2 regions of the Pseudomonas sp. SB113 genome follow, and region 2 is predicted to be linked to the other one. Evidence: predicted binding sites of a transcription regulator. Region 2 holds the regulator's gene; the other holds the start of a gene.
The links. Region 2 encodes sigma-54, which starts transcription at its own class of promoters, with help from an activator protein. Its sites were predicted from a motif close to ANTGGCATNNANNTTGCTNT; they were not measured.

Region 1 (4,394 bases), on a different contig from region 2:
GCGCAGGAACGGAAAGGCTGACTGGCTCTCATGCTCGGCCTCGCGCAACTCATCGATATCCACCTGGCCACGGGCGCCGATGATGATGGCGTCGTGGGGTTCGTCCAGGGTCAGCACGTGCAGGATATTACCGAACGGATCTATCTGCGCACGCACCGGGCGTGGCAGGTCCAGCTGCCAACTGAGCACATGCTGACGCTCGCTGTCGTGGGGCGTAAGGCGCAGGTACTGGATGCTGGCGCGTACCTGGTCGTCGTAATGGTAGGTGGTTTCGTGACTGATGGAGAGTCTCATGCAGCCTCCAGGTAGGAACTGTAGATGGCGTCGCCCAACTGGCGGACCAAGGGGATAAAGTCGGTCAGCCAGGCGTGCAGGCCTTCCTCGAGGATTTCATCGATCGCGGTGAAGCGCAGGCGCGCATCCATCTCGGCCGCCAGGCGCTGGGCCGGACGGCCGTTGATGCCGGGCAGGCTGGCGAGGATCTGGTCGATCTCTTCGCTGCAGGCCCGCAGCGAGCGCGGTACATCGGCGCGCAACAGCAACAGCTCCGCGACTTGTCGGGCGCCTGGGGCGTCGCGGTAGATCTCGGTGTAGGCCTCGAACGACGATAACGCGCGCAGCAAGGCACTCCACTGATAGTAGGCGTGGGCGGTGCCATCGGTGACGGCTTCGGCCTGGTCGCCGGCCATTTCATAACGCGCATCCAGCAGGCGCAGGGTGTTGTCGGCGCGTTCGATAAAGGTGCCCAGGCGAATAAAACGGAAGGCGTCGTTGCGCATGATGGTGCCGTAGGTTGCCCCCCGGAACAGATGGGAACGTTCCTTGACCCACTCGCAGAACCGACTCATGCCGTAGCGGCTGAGGCCCTGCTGTGAGATTTCGCGAATATCCAGCCACGTGGCGTTGATGTTTTCCCACATGTCGGCGGTAATTCGCCCACGCACGGCATGGGCACTGGCCCGCGCCGCGCCGAGACAACTGTAGATACTGGCCGGGTTGGCCGCATCCAGGGCGAAGAAATGCAACAGGCGTTCGGCGTGCAGTTCACCGTGGCGTTCGCGGTAGTCATCCAGCGTGCCGGTGATCAGCAGCGGCATGGCCAACTCATGCAGGCCATCACCGCGCCCATCCTGGGGCATCAGCGACAGCGAATAACTGACATCGAGCATACGCGCGAGGTTTTCAGCGCGTTCCAGGTAGCGCGACATCCAGTACAAATCCGAGGCAGTTCTACTCAACATGGCATCAGTCCTCGACCACCCAGGTGTCTTTGGTGCCGCCACCCTGGGACGAATTAACCACCAGTGACCCTTCACGCAGCGCTACACGGGTCAAACCGCCGGGTACCACACGGGTTTCCTTGCCGGACAACACGAACGGGCGCAGGTCGATATGGCGCGGTGCGATACCGTTTTCGACAAAGGTCGGGCAGGTGGATAAACACAGGGTTGGCTGTGCGATATAGGCCTGGGGCTTGGCCTTGATACGCGCACGGAAGGCTTCGATTTCGGCTGCCGTGGACGCAGGCCCCACCAGCATGCCGTAGCCGCCGGAGCCCTGGGTTTCCTTCACCACCAGGTCCGGTAGGTTGGCCAGCACGTGGGACAATTCGTCGGGCTTACGGCATTGGAATGTGGGAACGTTCTGCAGGATGGGTTCTTCATCCAGGTAAAAACGGATCATCTCGGTGACGAAGGGGTACACCGACTTGTCATCCGCCACCCCGGTGCCGATCGCATTAGCCAGTACCACGTTGCCCGAGCGATACGCCGCCAGCAGGCCGGGCACGCCGAGCATGGAGTCCGGGTTGAACGCCAGCGGGTCGAGGAACGCATCGTCGAGGCGACGGTAGATCACGTCCACGGCTTTGGGGCCGTCGGTGGTGCGCATGAACACACGGTCATCGCGCACGAACAGATCCGCGCCTTCCACCAGCTCCACGCCCATTTCCCGGGCTAAAAATGCATGCTCAAAAAACGCGCTGTTGAAACGCCCAGGGGTCAGTACCACCACGCTTGGGTTATCCAGGGGGCTGGCGCTTTTCAGGGTATCGAGCAGCAGATTGGGGTAGTGATCGATCGGCGCGATGCGCTGGGCGGCGAACAACTCAGGGAACAGGCGCATCATCATCTTGCGGTCTTCGAGCATGTAGCTCACGCCGCTCGGCGTACGCAGGTTGTCCTCCAGCACGTAGTAGGTGCCGTCGCCATCGCGTACGAGGTCGACCCCGGAGATGTGGGAATAAAGGTCGCGATGCAGGTTCAGCCCCTGCATCGCCAACTGGTATTGCTCGTTGGCCAGTACCTGTTCAGCCGGAATGATCCCAGCCTTGATGATGCGTTGTTCGTGGTAGAGGTCGGCGAGAAACATGTTCAGCGCCTTGACCCTTTGAATGCAGCCACGCTCGACCATGCGCCATTCGCTGGCGGGAATACTGCGGGGGATGGTGTCGAAAGGAATCAAACGCTCGGTGCCCTGCTCGTCCCCGTAAAGCGTGAAGGTGATCCCGGCGCGGTGGAACAGCAAGTCGGCTTCGCGCCGGCGCTGGGCCAGCAGTTCAGCGGGGGTGTCGGCCAACCAGCGGGCGAACTCGCGGTAGTGAGGGCGAACCTGCCCTGCCCCATCGTACATTTCGTCGTAATAAGTGCGGATCATGCCGTACTCCTTGTCACCCGGACGCAAGAACCATCGCAAGGCCCGTGCCAGCGGCATAAACACTTAAAAATCAGTGGGTTAAATATAAGCAAAGACCTGGTCGCACCGTCCTGGTGCGCAGAATGCGCGCTGCAATGCAGCACGCTTCATGGCAATGCAAGCTTTGGCTATCAACAGCATAGCCAGAGTTGATTTCACTGCCCGCCGAAGCCTGCGGATAATCATCCCCATCAGCTGAACAGGATGTGTCCTACAGCTTTAACCATCGCGCAATCGGTACCGTGACAGCTCGTGTACCGACCGACTCCTCCGGTCTTCCCTTTCGGCCACCCTCTTCGGGTGGCCTTTTTTTTGGTGCAAAAAAGGGCTGTGCTAGTTCCGTAGATTTTCTCACTGCACACACAAAATCGGCCGACCCTAGGGTCAGCCGATACGCTGCGTTGCTCATACAATTGCGCTACATGGGTAACCCACGCACCTCTTGCTTGACGCCCCATCCTTCGATGATCCCGCCCAGCGGTTCGACCACTGCTTCAAAGTCTTGCTCGAAGTCTCCTATGCCGTCGTAGGTTGCAAACATGATCTTGCTCAGTTCCAGGTACCAGGCGCCATCGTCGCGCGCACTGACCTGGGCATTCAGGGACTCACCACGAAATTCACCCGCAGCCCTGCGCGCCCGTTCCTCATCCGGGAAAATGGCGTAGAACTCAATGGGGTGGAAACGTGAGAAGTCGAAGCCGCCTTCCTTCATGCGGCGCAGAACGTTGGTGCTGATGTCTTCTTGATAGGCTGTGCTCATGAAACGTCCTCCTCAAACCGATGGATAGACTTTCCGTGCTTCCCAAAGCCCGCGCGTTACCGGCGCGGGTACCACGGCAATAACATCACCACGGGAAAACAAGCATGTAGCTGACAAGACCAGACCTTAGCGATTCATTCGCTGATCTCACTTGCAGAGTAGCGCGAAGCTATCACCTCCACCAGAGGTGCTTGAATGGCATACAGGGAATGTTCAGGCGGCGGGAGAGATGTCGAGGATTTGAATACTGTTCTGGTCTTTGAGGATCTTGACCGTTGGCTCAGGCTTGCGGCCCTCAAGGTCATTGAGGTCGAGTTCGGCGGCCACGGGCACCAGCTTGTTGCGAATCATGTGTGCCGCATCTTCGAGGCTGGGCTTCTGCTCGCAGGTGAACTGCTCCACGGACCGTACGCCGTGATCATCAACGAAGGTAATCTGCCACTTTTGCATCGGTGCCTCCTCGATAAAACCCGTGTGTGGGCTTACAACTATCTGGACCTTGAGGGCTCGGCAAACGTTCCACTCACGTCAGGAGGCACCGGATCAACTGCATTTATTTTTCAGCGTGTTCTTTCAAGGCTTTCAAGGTGTTGAACGGCGCGTCCACCACGAACTTGTTGGCCAACCACGACGGCACGCTGCCGCCCGGCTCGGTGTGTACCTGGTAGGTGACTTCGGTCTCATTGGCGCCTTTAGGCACCAGTTTCCAGAAGCCCTCGACCTGGGCGACACGCACGTAGCCTTTTTCTTCGGGCTTGTAGGTCGGCACGCCCTGCAACTTGCGGGTTACGTTGCCGTCGGCGTCCTTGGTGGTGGTGACATGGATGTACGAATCACGATCGGTCACCGGGAACGGCGCGTTGAACTGGGTGTAGGTCCAGGCCTCATCGCCTTTCTTGTCGACCAGCTTCTGGGATTTGCACTCATGAATCCACGAACA
Region 2 (4,394 bases):
AGAAGAAGGCCGAGTAATGGCAACCCTGAAAGCCCAGCATCTGGCCAAGGCCTATAAAAGCCGTCAGGTCGTGCGCGACGTCAGCCTGTCGATCGACAGCGGCCAGATCGTCGGCTTGCTTGGCCCCAACGGCGCCGGCAAGACCACATGCTTCTACATGATCGTCGGCCTGGTCCAGGCGGACCAAGGTCGCGTCCTGATCGACGACCTGGATGTGAGCCACCAGCCAATGCACGGCCGCGCCCGTGCTGGTATCGGCTATCTTCCGCAAGAAGCGTCGATCTTCCGCAAGCTGTCGGTATCCGACAACATCATGGCCATCCTTGAAACCCGCAAGGAACTCGACCGTGACGGCCGCCGCAAAGAATTGGAAAGCCTGCTTCAGGAATTCCACATCAACCACATTCGCGACAACCTTGGCATGAGCCTGTCCGGTGGCGAGCGACGCCGCGTGGAAATCGCCCGCGCCCTGGCCACTGCCCCCAAGTTCATCCTGCTGGACGAACCGTTTGCCGGCGTCGACCCCATCTCGGTCGGCGACATCAAGCAGATCATCCATCACCTCAAGGCAAAGGGCATCGGTGTGCTGATCACCGACCATAACGTGCGTGAGACCCTCGACATCTGCGAAACCGCCTATATCGTCAACGATGGTCAGCTGATTGCCGAAGGCGACTCTGCCACCATCCTGGCCAACGAGCTGGTCAAGGAAGTGTACCTGGGTCACGAGTTCCGCCTGTAAAGCCGCCTGCAAAAACAAGGCGGTGGCAGGTCGCTTGCCTGATGCGCGGGAGTCAATGAAAACCTCCGGATTTTTATTGTTACCGCGCTCTAGGCAAAGCCCCCGATATCAGGCATATAATTTGCTTATGTTTGGCGCTCACGCGCCCTGTCGTGGATGGCGCATTGCGCCGGCGAATAAGGTGTTAAGCCCCTGCCATGAAACCATCGCTAGTCCTGAGAATGGGCCAGCAGCTGACGATGACACCGCAGCTGCAACAGGCCATCCGCCTGCTCCAATTGTCGACCCTGGACCTGCAACAGGAAATCCAGGAGGCCCTGGAGTCCAATCCGATGCTCGAACGCCAGGAAGAAGGCGACGACTTCGATAATGCAGACCCGCTGGCTGACAACATCGAGCAAAAACCCAATTCCGACGTACAGGAACCCTCCTACCAGGAAACCGCTCCCACGGTGGATAACCTTGAGGAAGGCGATTGGAACGAACGTATTCCCAACGAACTTCCGGTGGACACCGCCTGGGAAGACGTCTACCAGACCAGCGCCAGCAGCCTGCCCAGCAATGATGATGACGAGTGGGACTTCACCACCCGCACTTCCGCCGGCGAGAGCTTGCAGAGCCATCTGTTGTGGCAACTGAACCTCGCGCCGATGTCGGACACCGATCGCCTGATCGCCGTGACCCTGATCGACTGCATCAATAACCAGGGTTATCTGGACGAGACGCTCGAAGAGATTCTCGAGGCCTTCGACCCGGAGCTGGACATCGAGCTGGACGAAATCGAAGCCGTCCTGCACCGTATCCAACAGTTCGAGCCCGCCGGCATCGGTGCCCGCAGCCTGAGCGAATGCCTGCTGCTGCAACTGCGTCAGCTGCCTGCCAAGACTCCATGGCTCGCCGAGGCCCAGCGCCTGGTCACCGACTACATCGACCTGCTGGGCAGCCGCGACTACAGCCAGTTGATGCGGCGCATGAAGCTCAAGGAAGACGACCTGCGTCAGGTCATTGAGCTGGTGCAAAGCCTCAACCCGCGTCCAGGCTCACAGATCGAGTCCAGCGAAGCCGAATACGTCGTTCCCGACGTGATCGTGCGCAAGGACAACGAGCGCTGGCTGGTAGAACTGAACCAGGAATCAGTGCCGCGCCTGCGGGTCAACCCGCAGTACGCCGGTTTTGTTCGCCGCGCCGACACCAGTGCCGACAACACCTTCATGCGCAACCAGTTGCAGGAAGCGCGCTGGTTCATCAAGAGCTTGCAGAGCCGCAACGAAACCCTGATGAAAGTTGCCACCCAGATCGTCGAGCACCAGCGCGGCTTCCTGGAATATGGCGACGAGGCGATGAAGCCACTGGTTCTGCACGACATCGCAGAAGCCGTGGGCATGCACGAGTCGACGATTTCCCGGGTGACCACACAAAAATTCATGCATACCCCACGGGGTATTTATGAGTTGAAATACTTTTTCTCCAGTCATGTCAGCACCTCGGAAGGCGGTGAATGCTCGTCCACGGCGATCCGCGCGATCATCAAAAAACTGGTTGCTGCGGAAAATCAGAAAAAGCCGTTGAGTGACAGCAAGATCGCTGGTTTACTGGAAGCACAAGGCATTCAGGTCGCCCGTCGAACCGTCGCCAAGTACCGCGAATCCCTTGGGATCGCGCCTTCCAGCGAGCGTAAGCGTTTGATGTGACGGGCGGGCCACAGCGTTCCAGTGGCGGGTATTCCTACCCGCCGCTTTATGCACTGGCAACGAAGGAGAAGCTGTATGCAAGTCAACATCAGTGGACACCATATAGAAGTCACCCCTCCACTACGCGACTACGTCGAGCAGAAGCTGAGGAAGCTTGAGGGCCATTTCGACAAGATCACCAACGTGCAGGTCATCATGAAGGTCGACAAGCTTCAGCAGAAAATCGAAGCGACACTTCAGATACCCGGCGGCGAAGTGGTCGCCAATGCCGAACATGAAGACATGTATGCATCAATCGACTTGCTCACAGACAAGCTTGACCGCCAACTCAAAAAGCATAAGGAAAAGAATCTGAGCCTGCTTCAGGGCACAGGTCGTTAACTCTCCCCCCATGATCCGACTTGAAACCATCCTGACCCCCGGCCGTTCCCTCGTGAACGTGCCGGGCGGCAGCAAGAAGAAAGCCCTCGAACAAATTGCCAACCTGATCAGCAGCCAAGTGCCTGAACTGGAGATGCAAGATGTCTTCGAGGCTCTGATTGCCCGTGAAAAACTCGGCTCCACCGGTTTTGGCAACGGCATCGCCATTCCTCACTGCCGCCTCAAAGGCTGCGAGACACCTGTCAGCGCCCTGCTGCACCTGGACGCGCCTATCGATTTCGACGCCATCGACGGTGCCCCGGTCGACCTGCTGTTCGTTCTGCTGGTTCCACAGGCCGCCACCGATGCGCACCTGGAACTGCTTCGGCAGATCGCTAGCATGCTCGACCGCAAGGAAGTACGTGACAAACTGCGCAGCGCCAGCAGTAACGAAGCGCTGTATCAAGTTGTTCTGGATGAACAAAACGGGCAGTAATCATGCGCTTGATCATCGTCAGCGGCCGCTCCGGCTCAGGTAAAAGTACCGCCCTCAACGTTCTTGAGGACAACGGTTTCTATTGCATCGACAACTTGCCGGCCGGTCTCCTCCCGGAATTGGCGGAGCGCGCGCTGATCCATACCGAATTGGCGCAGCCTCTGGTTGCCGTCTCGATTGACGCCCGCAACTTGCCGAGCCACCTCACGCGTTTTCCGGAATTGCTAGAAGAGGTGCGCGCCAAGCACATTCATTGCGATGTGCTGTATCTGGACGCCGACGAAGAAACCCTGCTCAAGCGTTTCTCCGAGACACGTCGACGCCACCCTCTCAGCAGCCCACACCGTTCTCTGGCCGAAGCCATCGAGGACGAAACCAAGCTGCTGGGGCCGATCATTGACCTCGCCGACCTCAAGATCAACACCACCAGCCTCAACCTGTACCAGCTGCGCGATGCCATCAAGCTACGCCTGCTGAACCAGCCGGAGCCTGGCACGGCATTTCTGGTCGAGTCGTTTGGCTTCAAGCGCGGCATGCCGGTGGATGCCGACCTGGTGTTCGATGTGCGCTGCCTGCCTAATCCTTATTGGAAGCCGGAGCTGCGCGACCAATCGGGGCTGGATCAGCCTGTAGCCGATTACCTGGCCGCGCAACCGGATGTGGAGGAGATGTTCCAGGACATTTCCAGCTACCTGCTCAAATGGTTGCCGCGCTTTGCCGCGAGCAACCGAGCCTATGTCACCATTGCTATCGGCTGCACCGGCGGCCACCACCGCTCCGTGTACCTGACCGAGCGCCTGGGCCAGGTGCTGCAACAAACCCTCAAGAATGTCCAGGTTCGCCACCGCGACCTTAGCTGAAAGGAACACCCCCGCGATGCCCGCTCTGGAAATTGAAATCATCAACAAACTGGGCCTGCATGCCCGCGCCTCGGCCAAATTCGTCGGTGTTGCCGGGCAGTTCCCTTGCCAGATCCGCGCCGGGCGCACACCGGACAGCATGGTCGATGGCAAAAGCATCATGGCGATGATGATGCTGGCCGCCGGCAAAGGCACCAAGATCCACCTGAAGACCGAAGGCGAGCAAGAACAGGAAGCGATGGACG

Region 1: AB1462_RS19510 (circularly permuted type 2 ATP-grasp protein) is a predicted target of sigma-54. The motif match lies at 2,688-2,707, and genes of this name have one in related genera.

Annotation. Positions count from the first base shown of each region.
Region 1 is NZ_JBFMHW010000015.1:11,323-15,716, reverse strand. Features, by position in the region: gene AB1462_RS19520 (transglutaminase family protein) at 1-294, opposite strand, end outside; gene AB1462_RS19515 (alpha-E domain-containing protein) at 291-1,241, opposite strand; gene AB1462_RS19510 (circularly permuted type 2 ATP-grasp protein) at 1,246-2,655, opposite strand; gene AB1462_RS19505 (ribonuclease E inhibitor RraB) at 3,113-3,454, opposite strand; gene AB1462_RS19500 (hypothetical protein) at 3,668-3,904, opposite strand; gene AB1462_RS19495 (START domain-containing protein) at 4,008-4,394, opposite strand, start outside.
Region 2 is NZ_JBFMHW010000001.1:535,015-539,408, forward strand. Features, by position in the region: gene lptA (lipopolysaccharide transport periplasmic protein LptA) at 1-17, shown strand, start outside; gene lptB (LPS export ABC transporter ATP-binding protein) at 17-742, shown strand; gene AB1462_RS02510 (RNA polymerase factor sigma-54) at 940-2,433, shown strand; gene raiA (ribosome-associated translation inhibitor RaiA) at 2,509-2,814, shown strand; gene ptsN (PTS IIA-like nitrogen regulatory protein PtsN) at 2,825-3,289, shown strand; gene rapZ (RNase adapter RapZ) at 3,292-4,149, shown strand; gene AB1462_RS02530 (HPr family phosphocarrier protein) at 4,166-4,394, shown strand, end outside.